One region of the Pseudorhizobium banfieldiae genome, then DNA from elsewhere that is predicted to be linked to it. Evidence: riboswitches for the same ligand, from Rfam matches in the RefSeq annotation. Region 1 holds a riboswitch; each other region holds the start of a gene.
What was found. Region 1 has a riboswitch for thiamine pyrophosphate ahead of thiM (hydroxyethylthiazole kinase). Riboswitches for the same ligand answer to the same signal wherever they lie in the genome.
Positions count from the first base shown of each region.

Region 1 (6,946 bases):
AGACTTCGCGCGGAATGCCTTCCTGTCGATCTTCGTCACAAAGTCGCTCGCCAAGGACGGTAAGCTGTCGTCGATCGTCCCCATGGTTCCGCATGTCGATCATACCGAGCATGACGTCGACATCATCGTCACGGAGAATGGGCTCGCCGACCTTCGCGAGCTGGCGCCACGGGAGCGGGCAAGGGAAATCCTCCGGAACTGCGTTCACCCCAGTTTCCGGGACGCCCTGATGAGCTATTTCGAACGCGCCTGCGCGCGCGGCGGCCACACGCCACATCTCCTGGAAGAGGCGCTGTCCTGGCACATCCATGCCCAGGCGACGGGGACAATGCACAAGAGCTAGACGGCTATTGTCACGCTGCCAAAGAAATTGATGCCGAGGCTTCGTCCGACTGCGCCTTCAGCTGGTGGCATGGAGATGGTGCACGGGTCCATGACCGGACCCCACATCGAGTTCCCCGGAACGATGGATCGCTAATGCGAGGTACAGCTTGGCCGTTCGGACGGCGGCCACGACATCATTACCCTTGCCTAGTTCGGCAGCAATCGCGCTGGATAGCGTACATCCTGTCCCATGGGTATTGGACGTCTGGAACCGCCGCCCTTCAAGCCATGTCAGGCCGGCGGGATCGGCAAGGACGTCGGGACTTTCATCCTCCGGAAGATGGCCCCCCTTGACTAGCACGGCGCGGGCACCGAGGGCTCTGAGCGCTTCCGCCTGTTCAGCCATCGTTTGGCGATCCCGCGCCTCTGGCTCTCCCAGAAGGGCGGCTGCTTCGGGGAGATTCGGCGTCAGCAACGTGGCAAGCGGCAGGAGGCGATCCCGAAGCGCTGAGACCGCCTGTTCTGCGAGAAGCGAGGCGCCGCCTTTGGCAATCATCACTGGGTCAAGCACGATCGGCACACCGGGCTGCCGGGACAGGATGTCGGCCACGGTCTCGGCGATTTCCGCATTTGCGATCATGCCGATCTTAACGGCATCGACGCGGACGTCGTCGAAAACTGCCCGGATCTGATCAGCAACGAAGCCGGCTGGAATGACCTGGACGCCGTAGACGCCTTTCGTGTTCTGCGCGGTGAGGGCGGTCACGACCGCCATTCCATAGGTGCTGCGAGCCGCGAAGGTCTTCAAATCGGCCTGTATGCCTGCTCCCCCGGACGGGTCGGATCCGGCAATGGAGAGAATGTTCGCAATCATGGCCGCGCCTTTACTATTTCCTGCATCAGGGCACGGGCGGCACCGCGTGGATCGGGCGTGCCGCAGACGGCGGAGACGACCGCAAGGCCGGCGGCTCCAGCGGCCATGACCGAAGCTGCATGCTCCATCTTCAGTCCACCGATCGCGACTGCCGGAACCGGTGAGACGGATATGATATGGCCGAGACCCTCCAGGCCGATCGGTCGCTTGTGATCCGGCTTGGTCCCGGTGGCGAAGACCGGCCCAACGCCGACATAGTCGACGATACTCGGATCCACCTCGTGCGCTAGTTGCGCAGTCTCGACGGAAAGGCCAAGGATCAGTTGATCGCCGATGGCAAGCCGCGCCGCAGCTGCCGACATGTCTTCCTGCCCGATATGCACGCCGTCTGCACCGATCTCGAGTGCGGCCTCTACGTCATCATTGACGATCAGCGCTATTCCGTATCCGGCCAGGGCAGCTTTGAGCGCCTTGCCTGTCTCGATCAGGCTCGTCCGGTCGGCGCGCTTGTCTCGAAGCTGTATCATGGTGGCGCCGCCTTCCGTGGCAAGGCGCGCAGTCTCGACCATGCCCACCGAGCGGCAGAGATCGGGATCGAGGACGACATAAAGCGACAGGTCAAAAATCTTCATTCCGCTCGTATCCTTGCTTCCGATTCCAGCCTCTGCGGGCCGATCGCCGCCAGCGCATCGAGGAACAGGGGCGGGAAAGAGCCAGGGCCCTCGGCCCGGTGGCTGGCATCCTCACCACAAACGGCGAACAACGTCATGGCGGCGACGGTCGCCTCCAGCGGCCGGCCCGGCGCGACGGCGGCGAAGGCTCCGGTAAGGCAGGTCAATGCGCAGCCCAGCGCGGTAACCTTCGGCATGAGCGTGGAGCCTCCCTCGATCCAAACGCGGCGACGTCCATCCGTGACGAGATCGATCTCGCCGGTGACGGCAAAGACGCAGGCGAAGCGTCGGGCAAGATCCACGGCCGCCGTTTCTGCCGCCAGGCTGCTGTCACGGCTGTCGACGCCTTGTCCCCTGCTCTCAAGGCCAGCGAGTGCCATGATTTCCGAAGCATTTCCCCGGACGATGGTCGGCTGGAGCTCAAGGAGTTCGCCTACAACTTGGCGACGAAAGCTCGTGGCATAGTGGGCCACGGGATCGAGGACCCAGGGCTTGCCTGTCTCCTTTGCCGCGCCGGCGGCACCTTTCATGCCTGGGACGTCAGCCGCCCACAATGTGCCGATATTGATCGTGACGGCCGCTGCAACGCGGGCAAACTCGGCAGCCTCCTCCTCGGCGCTGACCATGGCCGGAGACGCGCCGGCAGCGAGAAGGACGTTCGCGGCAATGTTCATCGAGACATCATTGGTGATGCACTGGACGAGAGGATTTTTTGCGCGCAGCGCCTCCAGCAATGTTCCGCAACTGGAAGGAAATTCGGTCAAGAGAAATGCCTTTCTTCGTCCAGCGAGGTAAGGCAACGGTATCTCGACCCGCGACTCCCTCCGCCAGCATGATCTGGTTCAGGTTCAAAGGGTGCTTCTCAGCCCGCTTCAGCGGACGCCCCCGTCTGTTCGCAACTTAGGAAGAATTGGGCCAGTTGTCACTCTCGAAAGCGTCCCGAACTGCACGGGGCAGGGTGCGGCCCATGCTGGCTCGCGTCGCGCGGAGGTCGCTCCGGTGCACCTAGGGCGCGAGGCGGGACGAGAGCAGCGCGAAAGCTTCGTAAGGCGCGAGGCCGAGGGTCTCCCCGACCTCCTCCACCGGGGAGTAATTGCTGATCAAGGGGCGACCGCGCCGATGGAGTTCATCCGGAAGTTCGATCGTAATCGTGCGTGGGGTGAAATTGGCGATCACCAGCAGTTCCTCTTCGTCCAGCGCGCGCGTGTAAACGAAGACGTCGGGATGGTGATCCAGCCAAGCCTGATAGCGACCATAGACAATGACGGGATGCTGCTTGCGAAGCGAAACGAGTTCCCGGTAATGCGCCCAGATCGATCGATCGTCGGATACCTGGCTGGCTGCATTCAGCGTCGCGTAGTTGGGATTAACCTCAATCCACGGGGAGCCGGTCGTGAAACCGCCGTGGGGATCGGCGCTCCACTGCATGGGCGTTCGCGCATTGTCGCGGCCGCTCTCATTGGCACCGCGGATGAAGTCCTCTGTCGAAAGGCCGGCCTCGACGTGCAGACGGTGTATGTTGAGGGTTTCGATGTCCTTGTATTGGTCGAGGGACGTGAAGGAGACGTTCGTCATGCCGATCTCTTCCCCCTGATAGATGAACGGCGTGCCCTTCATCAGGTGCAGCACGGTCGCCAGCATCTTGGCCGATTCAACATGATATCCCGAGGCATCCCCATATCGTGACACGGCGCGCGGCAGGTCATGATTGCCCCAGAACAGGGAGTTCCAACCGTCTTCTGCCAAAGCATGTTGCCACTTGCCCAGGACGGCCTTCAGCTTCACCAGATCGACGGGCTTTGGTCGCCACTTGCCGTGGGTCTCGTCCCAACTCTGGGTGACGTGTTCGAACTGGAAGACCATGGAGAGTTCCCTGCGGTCCCGCCCTGAGTAGAGCAGGGCGGAATCGGGCGTCGCGCTCCAGGCCTCGCCGACTGTCAAAACGTCCCACTCTCCGAATGTCTCGCGGTTCATTTCCTGCAGGTAATCATGGAGGTGCGGGCCGTCTGCGGTGATGCCGGCATCGACCTCCTTGCCGATCAGGTCGATCACGTCCATCCGAAAACCGGCAATACCTCGATCAAGCCACCAGTTCATCATGCGGTAGATTTCGGATCTGACCTCCGGGTTCTTCCAGTTGAGGTCCGGCTGCCGCTTCGAAAACAGGTGAAGGTAATATTCGCCGGTGCCGGGATCGAGCGTCCAGGCTGAACCTCCGAAGGACGAGGTCAGATCACTGGGAGGCCCGCCATCGGCCGACGGCGGCCGCCATATATAGAAATTGCGCAGGCGGCTTTCGCGCGAACTGCGGGACTCGACGAACCATGGGTGTTCGTCGGAGGTATGATTGACCACCAGATCCAGAAGGATCCCGATGCCGCGCTGGCGCGCCTCGGCGACCAATTTGTCGAAATCAGCGAGGGTACCGAATTCATCAGCGATGTTCTGATAATCGGATATGTCGTAGCCGTTGTCGTCCATCGGCGACTTGTAGATGGGCGACAGCCACAAAACCGTGACGCCAAGGGACTGTAGATAGTCCAGCCGACCGATGATGCCGGGAAGGTCGCCAATCCCATCGCCGTTGCTGTCGCAGAAGCTGCGCGGATAGATCTGGTAAACGGTTGCCGCGTGCCACCATTTTCGCTCGATGATCGAGAGGGACTTTGGCTTGTTGACAAGCTCTTTCATGGGCGGCTCCGATATCGACATCACGATCCGCAACGCAGGATTGGCGGGCCGGTTCCCGTTTGCCGGAACATTGAGCCATCCTGTCTGTTAGCCAAACGACTTACTTACACAGGAGGTCGTCATGAACAGCAAACTCCCACCCGTCCCTGACGAGAACCGCAGCGACAAAGGCACCGGCGAGCGTTCCGCCGCCAGCCTTTCCAAGGGCAGCCCCGTCGACCCGCGCGAAAAGAATTTCGACAAGCAGGGTCAACAAGGCAACAGCAAGGTGAACACCACGCATCAGGGTTACCAGCAGGACCGTTAGGAGCGTTGCATGTCTACATCGCAGAAGACGCCGGCCAGCATCCGGCAAGGAGGACCCGGCTCCTCGCACGAAAACGCCAAGGCGCCACTCGACTTGAAGAAGCCGCCGGCTGATCCAGACAATCGTTCCCGCAGCAAGGTGTCGGGCGGAGGTGGCGAACATGACAGCCATCATACCCATGACTCAGTACGTAAAGGCGGCGGCAGCCACTAGACGACATGGGGACAACCGGCACCACGGATCGGTGCCGGTTTCTCCTGGACCATGCTATATGCCGCTCGCGGCTGACTGATGTTATCGCAACAGACCTTGGCCGCCATCGACGTAGATCGGAACGCCGGTCACATGTCTCGCCCTGTGCGAGGCGAGGAACAGGATCACGTCAGCAACATCCATGGAGGCGCCCGGTTTGCCCTCGGTCAGAGGGATGTCGCCCTCCGGCCATTCTACGGGAACGGCCGTCCTGCCGGGATTACGAATGCTGGTGTTGTCATCGATCTCGGTGTCGATCTTGCCGGGGCAGACCGCATTGATCCGTATCTTGTGCCTGCCCAGTTCGAGCGCCAGCTGCTTCGTCATGGCGACCTGTGCGGCCTTGGTGGCCGAATAGGCGGTGGCGCCCGGCGAACTGAACGTCCGGTTGCCATTGATGGAGGAGACGATGATGATCGACCCGCCGCCGTGCGCCTTCATGATGGGAACGGTGGTGTGGAGCGTGAGATACGTGCCCCGCAGATTTACAGCGATAGTCTGATCCCATTCATCGGGCTGAAGAGTGTCGATGGGTGCCCACACCCCGTTGATGCCGGCATTGGCGACAACAATGTCGAGACGGTCGAAAGCATCGATCAACCTTTTTGCCGCGCTTCTCATCTGCGCCTCGTCGGAAACATCGGCCTCGAGCACGAGGGCCTGCCCGCCCTGACTGGTGATTTCAGTTGCAGTGTCTTCCAGATCCTTCCGCGTGTGTCCGAGAAGGCCGACCTTCGCCCCCTGAGCGGCAAGGGTAATGGCTGACGCACGACCTATTCCTGATCCGGCACCCGTCACCAGGGCCACGCGAGATTGCAGGTCCATGTTGGCTCTCCCATTTGCGTCCCATCGCTGAGGTGCTAGCTGGTTGTCACGCTTCCAGAAGCCGAAGCCCGTTTCGATATTTTTCGCCGTCGCCTCCGGTGCGCTCGGCAGTTGCCAGATTGTCCCTCAGGTCCGCGAGCTTAACCTTCCGAGCCAGAGGATTTGCCGCTGCCCTTCTTACCAAGTCAGCGTGGGACTCTCCCTCCCTCCGGGTCAGAGCGTCCACTGCCGCCAGAACGGCTGGCGCGAATCCCTCCTGATGCAGACGCTCGAGTGTCCATTCCGGGGCGTTCTCAGGGACGTCGTGGAGCCAGGCAATGATCTGCTCGATTTCGTCGGCGACGGATGCAGCAACACGGGCGACATGCTCAAGCAGAGGTTCGCCGCCCTTCTTCACCCGGCCGGCAAGAGCCGCTTCCGCAATCTCGCGTGCATGTGCGACATCGGAGTTCATCGCCGGTCCTCGACAAATTGTTCTGCGGTACCGATGGGGGGTAGCCAGTGCTCACGGCGCTTGATCCAGATCTCATAGGTCGGCTCAAGATCCGTAGGGGCCATATCAAGCGATCCAACTCGGATCTCGACTTCTCCCGCGCCCGGATTGAATAGTCGCGAGCCGCAGGTTCGACAGAAGCCCCGGCCCTCAAAAACGGCCAGGTCGCCGCTGCTTTCGAACGCGTGCCCCGGCCATACGGCAAATGTCACGAAACTGGAGCCGCTCTCCTTCCGGCAGTCGCTACAGTGGCAGAGGCCGACCCTCAACGGCGGACCTTTCACTGAGTAGGTGACTTCGCCGCAGAGGCAGCGTCCGGAACGGATAATCATCCAAGCCTCTCCCTTGATCATCACTGTGGATCAAGCCAGTTACGCTGATTTTGCCACCGTGAACGGCCTCATTGACCTATTCGTTCCGCACCGCTTGCTCTTGGAAACGGGATGACCCTTGGCTGCACGCGGCGGACCTTCTAAATGGCTAGGGCCACATAACTTCGACAGGTGCCG
Region 1 is NZ_FO082820.1:3,704,312-3,711,257, reverse strand. Features, by position in the region: gene NT26_RS17975 (succinyl-CoA:acetate CoA-transferase ScpC) at 1-343, shown strand, start outside; gene thiD (bifunctional hydroxymethylpyrimidine kinase/phosphomethylpyrimidine kinase) at 401-1,198, opposite strand; gene thiE (thiamine phosphate synthase) at 1,195-1,830, opposite strand; gene thiM (hydroxyethylthiazole kinase) at 1,827-2,633, opposite strand; TPP riboswitch at 2,672-2,766, opposite strand; gene NT26_RS17955 (glycoside hydrolase family 13 protein) at 2,875-4,560, opposite strand; gene NT26_RS17950 (hypothetical protein) at 4,682-4,867, shown strand; gene NT26_RS22475 (hypothetical protein) at 4,877-5,080, shown strand; gene NT26_RS17945 (SDR family oxidoreductase) at 5,162-5,944, opposite strand; gene NT26_RS17940 (HD domain-containing protein) at 5,991-6,398, opposite strand; gene NT26_RS17935 (GFA family protein) at 6,395-6,769, opposite strand.

Region 2 (6,946 bases), 170 kb from region 1:
TCCCAATGCCGGCACGGCAGCCAACAGGGCGCGGGATCGCTCCGCGCCGGTTGCCCGGACGCTTCGGTTGCTGTCGCCGTTCGCGAGACGGATCGCTACCGCCAGACAGGCCGCCATGAGAAGCCCGGCATAGGCGCCGCCTATCAACAATCGTCCGGCCGAAAGATCCGTCGCGGCAGCGAGCAAGAGAAAGGCGATCGAGGGCGGGATGACATTGTCGAGCACAGAGGTGGCCGCGATGATCGCCGCGGAGCGTTCCGGGGGGTAACCGTGACGGACGAGATGCGGGTGGAAGGTGGATGCGCCGAATGCGGCGTTCGCGACCGAAGAGCCGGATGCCCCAGAGAAGAAGACGCTGGTCAGAAGCGCAGTCTGCGCCAGACCGGCCCTCCTGTGGCCGACGAGCGATTGCGCCAGTCGCACGAGGCGCTCTCCGGCTCCGGAAAGCGTAAGCATGCCGCCGCAGAGCAGGAAGAAGGGAATGGCGAGCAGCAGGAAGCGCGACATGCCGGATGCCGCAGTGGAGACGATGGCGGGCTCCGACAAGCCGCTTCCAGAGGGGATCGCGACCATTACCCCGGCCAGCATGCAATGGGCGAGCGGGGCGCCGAGCAGGAGCGCCGCACCCGCGGCAAGTGCGGCAACGGCGCTTGGCAGCATGCTTGAGCCGAGATCCGCCTGCGGCAGGAGAAGCGCAAGTGCTGCACCCGCAGCCACGGACACGGTGCCAAGGAAGCCACTGCCCTCGCCGATGCGAACCAGCAGCAGCATTGCAATGAGGAGCGCTCCGCCTGCAGCGAGGAACCAGAAGCGCACATGGTCCGGGAGGCCGAGAGCGGGCGAAACGGAACGGAGCGCCGCTGCAGCCTCGGCACCGCCCGTGAGGAGAAGACAGCCTGCCGCCGCACTCGTCCCGTCGGCGCAAAGGCCAGCAATCCGGCGCCCCTCGTGCGGCAGCAGCCGGGTCAGGATGTCGAGCCTCAGCGAAAATGGCCCCTGCAGGCTGAGCGGCAGGCCGAGACAGATGAGCGCCAGGAAGAGCCACAGCGCTGCCTCCTCGGTGCCTGCGAAACCGGTCCTGGCACCATAGCGGAGGCCGACGGTTACGAGGACGAGCAGGAGAAGCAGCGCGAGGAGCAGACCGGCCCCTGCCGACAGCACATGCTCGACGCGCAGCGCCATCCGGGCCGCATGGATGGAGGCCTGCGACCGGGGGACGGGATGAGGCCCCGACGACACCGATACTTCCTGCCTGCTCTCGCTGCAGCCGGAGACCATTTCAATCATCCGCCGATTTCGACCGCAAGGTCTTCGACGGCCGGCGCCTTATCGATCAGCCCGCTCTCCGCCAGGAACGCGCCGAAACGCTCGTAACGGCCTCTGTCCAGCGCAGCCGGACGCTTGGCAAAGCGCGGAAGGGTGTCGCGGAAAGCCTGGCGGTTGAGTTCGTCGTCGAGATCGGGATATGCCGCGAAGAACAGCGACCATGCTTCATCCGGATGATTGGTCAGGAAGATGCTGGCCTCCTCCACCGCCCGGAGGAATCGCCCCAGGCGATCATCGCTGGAGAGCTCCTTGTGGGCGATGAAGATCAACTCGTCGTAAACCGGCACGCCATGCTCCTCGGGAAAGAACGAGCGCGCCTCGCCTCCAGCGAGCCGGATCTGGGTCAGTTCGAAGTTTCGGAATCCGCCGACCGTCGCGTCGACCTGTCCCCCGAGCAGCGACGAGGTCAGCGCGAAGTTGACGTTGACGAGTTCCACCTCGTCGAGAGCCACGCCTTCGGCGGCGAGCATGCGCTTCAGCATGGCATCCTCGAAGCCGGAGACAGAGAAGCCGATCTTCCTGCCCTTGAGGTCCGCAAGCGTCTTGATGGGCCCATCCGCGAGCACCGTCACCGTGTTCAGCGGCGTCTCCACCAGCGTGCCGAAGCGGACGAGCGGCAGACCGGCCGCGTGGTCCAGATAGAGGTTCGGCTGATAGTGGACTCCGACATCCGCCTGTCTTGCCGCAACCAGTCGCGGCACGGAGGACGGATCGGCAGGCGGGATCAGTTCCACATCAAGGCCTGCCGCTTCGAACAATCCCTTCTGCTGCGCGACAATCATGGGGGCGTGGTCCGGGTTGACGAACCACTCCAGCATGACCGTCAGGCGATCGGCGGCGTGGGACGGTACCGGCCAGGCAAGCATGGCAGCGACGGCCCAGGAAAGAAAACGTATTCTCATGAATGTTTCTCCGGCTAACTATCTTGGATTGGTGTGGTGGACTTCCGGCGCCCATGGGGTGATGCGGGCTGTCGCGACATCGACCGCAAGCCGCAGCACAAGGGTGAGCAGGGCAAGAAGGACCATGGCGGCGAAGACGATGTCGGTCTGCATGCGGGCATTCGCCTGCACCATGACGAAGCCCAGCCCGGCCGACGCCCCGACCCATTCGCCGACCACGGCGCCGATCGGCGCAAGGGGAGCGGCAACGCGGAGGCCCGATATCAGGCCCGGCAGAGCCAGGGGCGCGCGGATGTAGCGAAGGGTCTGCCAATGGGTCGCCGGGGTCAGCGCAACGGCATCGAGGATCGCAGGTTCGGTCCGGCGGAGGCCATCAGCAAAGGCGGAGGCGACCGGGAAGAAGATGATGATCGTCGCCATGACGGCCTTGGAGGCGATCCCGAATCCGAACCACAACACAAGAATCGGCGCCAGCACGAAAACCGGCAGCCCCTGCAGCACCAGGACGGCCGGCCAGATCAGCCGGCCGGCACGGGGGAAGGCGGCAGCGGCAAGCGCCGCGAGCGCACCCAGAACAGCGCCACAGCCGAGCCCGATCGCGATCTCGGCGATGGTGACCAGGCTGTTGCGAAGCAGGAAACCGCCTTGCCGGACGAACGCGGCAAGGACATCCGCCGGCGGCGGCAGGATATAGGCCGGGGGATGGAAGAGCCATATGCCGGCCTGCCAGAGCACCAGCAGCCCGACGAGTCCCATCCCCATGTGGCGGGGTGGCATGGCTCGACCTAACGCATGGATGAGGCCGCTGGCGGGCGTCTTGTCCGAGGGCTAGGTCTTGAAGTGCATGGCATGGTTCGATCTCCCGACGTCAATCACGGAGATCCAGGCAAAGCGGAGAAGAGAATTGGCGCCGAAAAGGCCGTTTCCGTTCCTACGCCGGTATGACCCGGATCAGGTTCAAGGGTCCGGCTCACCGCCATCTCAGCACCGTTACGATGCCCCCCTCGGAATACCGCCATGTTTCATGAACCATGCGGACATGTCAATCCGGGTCCAAAGCCGACGCTCAGGCGGGCCGACTTTATTATGCCTCCATGCCACGGAGGTCGGCAGGCCCGCACTCGAAGGTCGGGCCCGCCTTCGCGGACAGCCTTACGCTGTTCCCCAGATCGTCTGGGCGGTCTTCACGACGAGCTCGAGCTTGCGCCGCTGGTCTTCCTCGGTGATCGCATTGCCGTGCTCGGTCGATGCGAAGCCGCACTGCGGGGCAATTCCCAGCTGATCCATGTCCACGTACTGGGAGGCCGCCTCGAACTGCTTGCGCAGCCAGTCGATCGATTCCAGTTCCGCCGTCTTCGTAGTGATGAAACCAGCCATGATTCGCTTCTTGCCCTTCGGCAGGAGCTTCAGCGGCTCCAGCCCGCCGGCGCGGTCGGTATCGTATTCCATGAAATAGATATCGACGCTGGTCTTGTTGAAGATGGCGTCGGCCGCTGCGTCGTAGCCGCCGGTGGCAGCAAAGGTTGAGCGGAAATTGCCGCGGCACATGTGCATGCCGATGACCATGTCGGACGGACGATCCTTGATCGCCTCTTCCAGCATCCAGGCATAGCGGTCGATCAACCAGTCGGGATCCTGCCCCATGGCCTTGCGCTGCTCGCGCTGCTTCGGGTCCCCGAGATAGGCGAAGAAGATATCGTCGAGCTGCAGGTAGCGGCAGCCGGCCGCGTAATAGGCGGCAACGGCCTGACGATAGGTCTCGGCGATATCCGCAAAGAGCACGTCGGGATCCTTGTATTCGGCAGGACGGACGTCGGCCGGGTCGGTGCGGAAATGCACGCAGGACGGACCGGGAATGGAAATCTTCGGGCAGACACTGGTGTGGTCTTTCACGAAGGTGAAGTGTTCGAGCATCGGGTGGTCCTTCGGGAAGCCGAGCTTGCCGTTGATCACCGGATGCACCGGCGGGATCTGCGTGCCATGGAACTGCACGCCCTCTCCGCGGGTCTCCATGTCCATGCCGTCAAGCATGCCCATGAAATCGAAATGCCAGAAGGCGCGACGCGCTTCACCGTCGGTGACAACCTTCAGGCCGACCTCTTCCTGCATCTTGATGAGTTTCGGGATCTCCGCGTCTTCGATGGCGCGCAGGGTCGCCGCATCGGCGCGGGCGGCGCGTGCCTCGGCAATCGGGCGCGGGCGAAGAAGACTGCCGACATGGTCGGCGCGGAAAGGTGGTGTCGGCATGCTGATCCTCCAGTTGATGTCGCGCATTCCGGACGGGATCAGAAGGATCGATCCTCATCCTCCGTGGCGACCGCCTTGCCGATACCACAGGATGAGCCGGAACCGGAGAGGAAATCGTGTCCTGTCCGACTGTTCCGTTTGCGCAGTCGCGATGTCGCGAAAGAACATCTCGGGACGGCTCCTCCTCTGCTAGCCTGCAGGTGTTCGGCGCCGCACCAGTTGTTGCATCGAACGGAGAATGACCGGCCCAAAGTCGATACGGAGCGACTTGTTGCGGTGGGCGATCGGGCGACGGCGCCAACAGGCGACCGATGCGCAGCTAAGCCATCCAACGGTCCCGCAAAGGGATGAAGAACATGGATGTGCGCGACGACATGCTTCGCCGGCTCAAGGCGCGAGCCGACGGATTCAGCCTTGAACAGCCCTTCTATATCGATCCCGATTTCCATCGGGTCGATCTCGAGGAGATCTGGTACAAGGACTGGCTGTTCATCGGCCATGATTGCGAAATTCCCCGCGCCGGCAACTACTTCACCGTCCAGGTCGGCGACTATCCCGTCGTGATCGTCAGGGGCAAGGACGGCGTCATCCGTGCATTCCACAACACCTGTCGCCATCGCGGCCATCGCGTCTGCACGCAGGAACGCGGGGCATCTGCACGGCTCGTCTGCCCCTATCACCAGTGGACCTACGATCTCGATGGCTCGCTGGTCTTCGCGCGGCAGATGGGCGAGGACTTCGACAAGGCACAGTTCGGGATGAAGCCCGTCCCCTGCGAGAGCGTCGCCGGCTATATCTTCATCTGCCTCGCCGCAACGCCCACCGATTTTGCACCGGTACGCGCTTCGATTGAGCCCTACATGAAGCCGCACCGGCTGTGGGAGGCCAAGGTCGCCCATCGCAACACGATCATCGAAAAGGGCAACTGGAAGCTCGTCTGGGAAAACAACCGGGAATGCTACCACTGCGCCAGCAACCATCCGGAACTCTGCCGCACCTATCCGGAGGCACCGAGCGCCACTGGCGTCCAGGGGGCCAAGGACGATCCGGTCATTGCAGAGCATTGGGCACGCTGCGAGGCGGCCGGGCTGCCGAGCGAATTCCGGATCGACCCTTCGGGCCAGTTTCGCACCGCCCGCATGCCGCTGATCCAGGATGCTGAAAGCTACACGATGACGGGCAGGAGAGCCGTCCGCCGGCCCTTATCGGACGAAGTGATGACCTCGCATATCGGGACCATGCTGCTCTTCCACTATCCGACGACCTGGAACCACATCCTCGTCGACCACGCGATCTCCTTCCGCGTCCTGCCGCTATCGGCGGAGGAGACGGCGGTCACGACGACGTGGCTCGTGCACAGGGATGCAGTCGAGGGAGTGGATTACGATCTCGATGAACTGACGCATGTCTGGAACATGACGAACGACCAGGACCGGCGGATCGTCGAGGAGAATGCCTTCGGCATCCGCTCACCCGCCTACGAGCCCGGTCCCTATTCGCCCGAGCACGAGGGCGGGGTCATGCAGTTCGTCGAATGGTACACGACCTTCATGACAAACCGCCTGCAGGGTGGGGCGGCGCCGCTTTCGGCGGTGGCATGAGATGAACATGGTGCAGCCGACCTATCGCCACATCGACGAGATGCACCCTTGGTCGGACCGGGAACACCGGCTGGAATGCGTCGCCGTGACGCCGGAAGCTCCCGACGTGATGACCTTCACCTTCCGGCCCGACCGGCCGGGCGTCTGGTTCCGCTACCTCCCCGGGCAATTCGTGACCCTGGAGATCCCTGCGAGACCGGAGCCACTGATGCGGACCTACACGCTGTCCTCCAGTCCCTCTCGGCCGTACACGGTTTCAGTCACCGTGAAGGCACAGAAGGGATCGCTCGGCACGCGGTGGATGTTCGACAATCTGCGGCCGGGCATGGCGCTGAAGGCCCTCGGGCCACAGGGCGACTTCTCCTATGCCCGCCATCAGGGCGACAGATATCTCTTCCTCTCCGCCGGGTCCGGCATTACGCCGATGATGTCGATGACGCGTGACCTTGGCGACCGGTCGCCCGACAGCGACATCACCTTCCTCCATTGCGCCCGCTCGCCCGACGACATCATCTTTCGCTGGGAGCTGGAGGCGCGGGCTCGCGACATGCCGCAGTTCACGCTCGGCCTGATCGTCGAGCAGTTGTCGCGCGGACAGCTGTGGTCGGGACTGAAGGGGCGTATCGACAAGGCAAAGATCGCGCTGCTGGCGCCCGATTTCCTCGACCGCACCGTCTTCTGCTGCGGGCCTGAGCCATTCATGGCGACCGTTCGCGAGTCGCTGTCGGGGGCGGGCTTCGACATGGCCAATTATCACGAGGAGACATTTCACCCGGTTGCGCCGCCACCGCCGAACGCCACCGTCGACCACCATGGCGGTGTGGAGCCGACCAGGATCTTCTTCTCGGCCTCTGGCAAGGAGGGCGCCTG
Region 2 is NZ_FO082820.1:3,872,869-3,879,814, reverse strand. Features, by position in the region: gene NT26_RS18720 (TRAP transporter large permease subunit) at 1-1,182, opposite strand, end outside; gene NT26_RS18715 (ABC transporter substrate-binding protein) at 1,284-2,228, opposite strand; gene NT26_RS18710 (ABC transporter permease) at 2,247-3,005, opposite strand; TPP riboswitch at 3,140-3,243, opposite strand; gene NT26_RS18705 (5-methyltetrahydropteroyltriglutamate--homocysteine S-methyltransferase) at 3,381-4,475, opposite strand; gene NT26_RS18700 (aromatic ring-hydroxylating oxygenase subunit alpha) at 4,832-6,076, shown strand; gene NT26_RS18695 (FAD-binding oxidoreductase) at 6,078-6,946, shown strand, end outside.
Region 2: linked by a shared signal. The riboswitch ahead of NT26_RS18710 (ABC transporter permease) and the one ahead of thiM (hydroxyethylthiazole kinase) in region 1 are both predicted to bind thiamine pyrophosphate.

Region 3 (6,946 bases), 200 kb from region 1:
GAGGAGCACTGGCTGCGCTACGGCGTGACGGCCCGGCGCAAGCGCAACATGCGCCGGCTGGGGGAACTGCAGACGATGCGTGCCGCCTATCGCGGTCACAAAGGCCCGCAAGGGTCAGTCCAGGCGGCGGCATCGGAAGGTCGGGAATCCGGAAAGCTGGTGATCGAGGCAGAAGCGATCACCAAGAGTTATGGACACCGGCTTATCGTCGCGCCCTTCTCCATCCGCGTACACCGCGGCGACAGGATAGGCCTTGTGGGACCCAACGGTGCCGGAAAGACGACGCTGTTGAAGATGCTGACGGGGCAGCTCGATCCGGATTCGGGAACGGTGCGGCTCGGGACAAATCTCGAAATCGCCACGCTGGACCAGAAGCGGGAGGACCTCGATCCCGAGGACACGCTTTCCCACTACCTCACCGACGGACGCGGCGAAACGCTTCTCGTCAATGGCGAGCAGCGTCACGTCGCGGGCTACATGAAGGATTTCCTGTTCCAGCCCGAGCAGATCCGCACGCCGATCAAGAACCTTTCCGGCGGCGAGCGGGCACGGCTGATCCTGGCGCGGATCATGGCCAGGCCCTCCAACCTGCTGATCCTCGATGAGCCGACCAACGATCTCGACATCGAGACACTGGATCTGCTGCAGGAGATCGTCGCCGGCTACAACGGCACTGTCATTCTGGTCAGCCACGACCGCGACTTCCTCGACCGGACGGTCACCTCGACCATAGCACCCGCCGATCCGGAAACGCCGGACGGGCGCTGGATCGAATATGCAGGCGGGTACTCCGACATGCTGGCACAACGCCGCGGCGTCCAGGAGGAAAGGCGGCGTTCCGAACGCCAGGCAAGGGAGAGGACGGAGACGTCGGCGCCGGCCGCTGAGGCGCCGAAAAACCGCGGCAAGCTGTCCTTCAAGCAGAAGTTCGCGCTGGAGAACCTGCCGAAGGACATCGCCAAGGCCGAGGCCGAGATTTCCGCCCGGGAGAAGCGAATGGCGGATCCCTACCTTTTCACGAGAGATCCGGCAGGCTTCACCGCCCTGGCTTCTGAACTGGAGGCGCTACGCAAGCAGCTCGCAGAGATGGAAGAGGAATGGCTCGAGCTTGAAATGCTGCGCGAGGAGTTGGAGGGGTGACGTTAACCATCTGTTATCCATGAAACGCACTTGAAACCCGTCAACCTGTCACATTGCGGAACAATGACGGCAGGTGGTCGTTCGGGTGGCAGTATCGATGCGGCACGGCCGGGATCGGTACGAAGCGGCACCGAACCATCAGGAGCATCCGATGCTGACAAGTGTAACGAGTGGTTGGCAGACCCCGGTCTCTGAGGAACATCGCGTCCTGATCGTGGAAGACGAGTTTCTCATCGCCTTGGACGTGGCCGATACGGTCGAAGCCATGGGCTTGAAGGTCGCAGGCCTCGCCAATGGCCGCAACCCCGCCCTGGCACTCGCCCAGTCGGCAGACATTGCCCTTGTCGATGTCAATCTGGCTGACGGCAAGACTGGACCGTCGATCGGCCGCGAACTCGCCGAGAAATATGGCGTTGCGGTCATCTTCATGACTGCCAATCCTGAAGAGATCGAAGCCGGAAGCTATGGGCCGCTCGGGGTGCTGACGAAGCCGGTAATGCCGCATGTGATCGAGCAGACGATCGGCTATATCCTTGCAGGCCGAACGGGAGGTTATGCCGAACTCCCCCGCGAGCTTCGCGTCCTTCAAAGCGCCCACTAACGCCCAGTGAGCAACCATGGGCGGCGCTTGCCAAGCGCCGGATCGATCGCTACATCTCTGACCGATCTAACGGGGTGCCACTTTGTGGCTGAGAGGCTTTCGCCAACCCGCAGAACCTGATCCGGTTCACACCGGCGGAGGGATTAGAACGGCGTCCATCAGCCCCTCGTCCTTTCTGCCAAAGAGGAGGCATCGATGCGGCTCTCGGCACTTTCGCTTTTCATTGCGGCGATGATCGCTTCAACCTCGGCAGTCGCCGAGGAGCGCAGCCTGACCGTCTACACCTATGAAAGCTTCACCGCCGAATGGGGCCCGGGGCCAAGGGTCAAGGAAGAGTTCGAGAAATCCTGCACCTGCCGCGTCAACTTCGTGGCGGTCGCGGATGGCGTCGCACTTCTTTCGCGGTTGAAGCTCGAAGGCGAGAATAACGAGGCTGACATCGTTCTCGGTCTCGACACCAATCTTGCCGATGAAGCCAAGGCCACTGGCCTGTTCGAAAGGCATGGACTGGATACAAGTCCCATCAGCGTGCCGGGCGGGTACGGGGACGACGTCTTCATCCCCTACGATTACGGACACTTCGCCGTCATATACGACACCCAATCGATCGCCGCCCCGCCGGCCAGCCTGAAGGAGCTGGTTGAGGGCGACCCTTCCGAAAAGATCGTCATCCAGGATCCGAGAACCTCCACCCCAGGCCTCGGTCTGCTTTTGTGGATGAAGTCGGTTTACGGCGAGGAGGCCGAGGCGGCATGGGCAAAGCTTCGTCGACGCATCCTGACGGTCACGCCGGGCTGGTCTGAGGCCTATGGATTGTTCACCAAGGGAGAGGTCCCGATGGTTCTCTCCTATACCACCTCCCCTGCCTATCACATGGTGGCCGAGGACATTGATCGGTACCAGGCAGTGCCCTTCTCGGAAGGCCACTATATCCAGATCGAGGTCGCAGGTCTGTTGCGGACATCGGAGGATAAGGACCTGGCGCGCCAGTTTCTCGAATTCATGATGTCGCCGGCCTTCCAGAACATCGTACCGACCACCAACTGGATGATGCCCGCCGGCAAGACGAGCGAGCCCTTGCCGGAAGCGTTCGACCGCCTCGTCCAGCCGGAAAAGACCTTCCTCATGGACTCCGCGCACGTGGCGAGAAACCGGCAGGCCTGGATCGATGAGTGGCTGGCGGCGATGAGCGGACGCTAAAGCTCGATGCTGACGAGGCGGGAGCAGCAAACTGCAATCGGTGGAGGTATCGCCACCTTCGCAAGCGTCGCTGCCTTCATCAGTCTTGCCACCTATTCCCTCCTTGCCGCGGCGCCGGACGCTGGCGGCGAGGCACTCTGTACAGATTACACGGCGCGCGTGCTGCGTTTCACGCTTCTTCAGGCAGGGCTCTCCACTTTGCTGTCTATCGGCCTGGCGATTCCGGTCGCATTGGCGCTGGCTCGGCGGCCGCAACTTCCGGGCAGGCTCTGGATCCTGCGGCTGATGGCGCTGCCGATGGGTCTGCCCGCACTCGTCGCTGCCCTTGGCCTCATTACGATCTGGGGGAGGCAAGGACTGGTCAATTCGCTTCTCCTGCGCGGCGGTCTCGACGAGCCGGTCAGCATCTACGGTCTTGGCGGCATCCTGCTCGCACACGTCTTCTTCAACCTGCCTCTCGCATGCCGCCTGATGGTGGCCTCGCTCGATCGGCTGCCGGGCGAATACTGGATGCTGGCCGCACAGCTGGGCATGCGGCCTGGCGCCATCTTCCGGTTCGTCGAATGGCCTGTCCTTTTGCGGGTCCTGCCAGGCGTCGCGGGCCTGATCGTCATGCTTTGCGCAACCAGCTTCACGCTCGTTCTGGTACTGGGCGGAGGTCCGGCTGCCACAACGCTTGAAGTTGCGATCTACCAGTCACTGCGCTTCAATTTTGATCCTGCCCGTGCAGTTGGACTGTCACTGCTGCAGATCGGGCTGACGGCCATGCTCCTGATCATCCTGTCCCGGCTGCCTGTGACCGACGACCGATCGCCGAGCAGCGGCCACCGCGTTAGGCGATTCGACGGCAAAGGAGCCGCGGCGCGGGTATGGGACACTCTGGTCATCGCCGTCGCCACAGCTTTCATCCTGATGCCGCTGCTCGCCGTTCTCCGGGCGGGAATCCAGGCAGACCTCCCGCGCCTCGTGGCGAGCGACGCGTTCCAGCGGGCGCTGGCAACGAGCACGCTGATTGCACTGGCTTCAGGCCTGCTGGCGGTGATGGCATCGGTCACGCTCATCGATGCGCGCCTGGCGATTGCCGACCGGAAGAACCCTGGCGTCCTGCTGCGGGGTTTCTCTGCCATTCTGGATGCCACTTCCTTTCTTGTTCTCCTAGTCCCCCCGGTCGTGCTTGGGACGGGCTGGTTCCTGCTTCTGAGGCTTTCAGGCTCGGCATCGCTATGGGTTGGTTGGATCGTCGTTGCAATCAACGCGCTGATGGCAATCCCCTTCGTCATCAGGGTGTTAGAGCCGGCAATGAAGGAGAACCGCGACCGCTCCGGACGACTCACGGCGAGTCTAGGGATCGGCGGCTGGACGCGCTTCTGGCGCATCGACCGACCGGTTCTGACGCGGCCGGCGCTCCTCGCATTCTCCTTTGCAATGTCGCTCTCCCTTGGAGATCTGGGCGCCGTTGCGCTCTTCGCCTCCAGCGACTTCGTAACCCTGCCCTGGCTCCTCTACAGCAGCCTTTCCAGCTATCGTACGCAGGATGCCGATGGCTTGGCGCTTCTCCTTGCCGCGGCATGCCTTCTGCTTACGATCATCGGCACTTCGGGCTGGCGAATGAACGGAACACATCATGCCCGTCGATGACGATCCGCCGGAAATCCGCCTGGACCGCGTTGATCTGACGCTGGGAAGCACACGCTTCCACCTGGACTGCGACATTCCACCCGGAACGATCACAGCGGTTGCCGGACCGTCCGGCGCAGGCAAGTCCACCCTTCTGAACCTGGTCGCGGGCTTCGAGGTCCCCGACAGTGGTCGCGTCCTCTTTAACGGCCAGGATCTGACGTTCCGGCATCCATCGGAACGACCCGTGTCGCTGATCTTCCAGAACAACAATCTCTTCGGGCATCTTGACGTCTTCACCAACGTGGCGCTCGGGATCAATCCGTCCCTTCGCAGACTGACCGTAGGGGAGAGACAGGCCGTCGTCTCTGCACTCGATCGTGTCGCTCTCGGAAGAATGGAGCGCCGGCTGCCACCGACGCTTTCCGGAGGCGAGCAGCAACGCGTGGCGTTCGCCCGCGCTCTTGTTCGCGAGAAACCGGTCCTGCTAATGGATGAACCCTTCGCAGCGCTTGATCCGGGGCTGCGGCAGACCATGGCAAATCTTCTATCGGAACTGCACCGAGAAACGAAAAGCACGGTCATCCTGGTAACGCACGACCGGGATGAGCTGCGACGCCTTGCGAGCCATGTGATCTTCATGGAGGGCGGGAATGTGCTCGTGAACGCTCCAGTAGAAGATTTCCTCCGGCGATGCGACATCCCCGCCGTCGTTCAATTCCTCGCCAGCTGAAGCCTGTGCCACAATTTGGTCGTGGCACGGTGGCATCGCAGCAACAGCGTCTTTCTGCTTTGGCCGCCACAGGCGATCTGAACAAGAAGCACTATATTGGCTGAAGGAAAATCGCTAAGCCGGCGACAGGAGCGGCCGGTCTTGTTTACGGTGGGGCATACCCGATGGATGATCGGGAAGCGGGTCTGGATAATGACGAAGCCGAAATTGCTGACGATGATGCGTGAAGGGACGACACCCCGCCGAGCCGGTACTGCGCGTGCGGCAAGGCATCTCGCTCTTCTGCTCGCAGGGGCTACCGCGCTCTCCGGCTGCCAGTCAATTCTCGACCAGGCTTACCAGCCGAATGTCGCCCCCTCCGATAACCCGCAGATCGTCGACGAGGTCCAGAAGAACGACCCGCGGGCGCAGATGGGTGCGCGGGAACATCCACGGATCGTCGCGAGCTATGGCGGAGAATATCACGACGCCAAGACGGAGAAGCTCGTCGCCCGTATTGCCGGAGCGCTGACTGCCGTCTCGGAGAACCCCTCGCAGTCCTATCGCATCACCATCCTGAACTCGCCGGCGATCAATGCGTTCGCCCTCCCGGGCGGCTATCTTTACGTGACGCGCGGACTGCTCGCACTCGCCAATGATGCCTCGGAAGTGGCGGCCGTTCTTTCTCACGAGATGGCTCACGTGACCGCCAATCACGGAATCGAGCGTCAGAAGCGCGAGGAAGCGGAGGTGATTGCCAGCCGAGTCGTGGCCGAGGTCCTGTCCAGCGACCTCGCCGGCAAGCAGGCGCTGGCACGCGGCAAGCTTCGCCTCGCGGCCTTTTCGCGGCAGCAGGAATTGCAGGCCGATGTCATCGGTGTCCGGATGCTGGGGGAAGCGGGCTATGACCCTTATGCTGCACCCCGGTTCCTCGACTCCATGGCGGCCTATGCGCGCTTCTCCTCGGTGGATCCGGACAGCGACCAGAGCCTGGACTTCCTGTCGAGCCACCCGAATGCGCCCCAGCGGGTCGACCTCGCCCGTCGTCACGCTCGCGCACAAGGGATGGAAGGCACCGTCGGCGACCGCGGCCGGGACTACTATCTCGCGGGCATCGACGGGCTTCTCTTCGGTGACAGCCCGGAAGAAGGCTTCGTTCGCGGACAGACATTCCTGCACGGGAGCCTCGGCATACGCTTCGAGGTGCCGAAGGATTTCCAGATCGACAACAAGGTGGATGCCGTCCTTGCAACTGGCCCCGGCGAAACCGCGATCCGTTTCGATGGCGTCGACGCCGGTGACACGACCAGCCTGACCAACTACCTCACCAGCGGCTGGGTCGCCGGTCTCAAGCCGGAAAGCGTGCGTATGGCCAGTGTTAACGGACTTCCGGCAGCCACGGCCCGCGCCTCGGCGGAGCGTTGGGATTTTGACGTCACCGTCATCCGGATCGATGATCAGATCTTTCGCTTCCTCACCGCCGTTCCGAAGGGTAGCCCGGCACTGGAAACGGTTTCCACCGTACTGAAGTCAAGCTTCAGGAAGATGAAGCCACAGGAAATTGCGTCCCTCAAACCATTGCGTGTGAGGGTGGTAACTGCAGGCCCACAGGATACGCTTGCGACCATGGCGGCGCGAATGATGGGGACCAACCGGAAGCTGGACCTTTTCCGAGT
Region 3 is NZ_FO082820.1:3,505,586-3,512,531, forward strand. Features, by position in the region: gene NT26_RS17100 (ABC-F family ATP-binding cassette domain-containing protein) at 1-1,140, shown strand, start outside; gene NT26_RS17105 (response regulator) at 1,292-1,741, shown strand; TPP riboswitch at 1,802-1,901, shown strand; gene thiB (thiamine ABC transporter substrate binding subunit) at 1,937-2,941, shown strand; gene thiP (thiamine/thiamine pyrophosphate ABC transporter permease) at 2,948-4,579, shown strand; gene NT26_RS17120 (thiamine ABC transporter ATP-binding protein) at 4,566-5,291, shown strand; gene NT26_RS17125 (M48 family metalloprotease) at 5,511-6,946, shown strand, end outside.
Region 3: linked by a shared signal. The riboswitch ahead of thiB (thiamine ABC transporter substrate binding subunit) and the one ahead of thiM (hydroxyethylthiazole kinase) in region 1 are both predicted to bind thiamine pyrophosphate.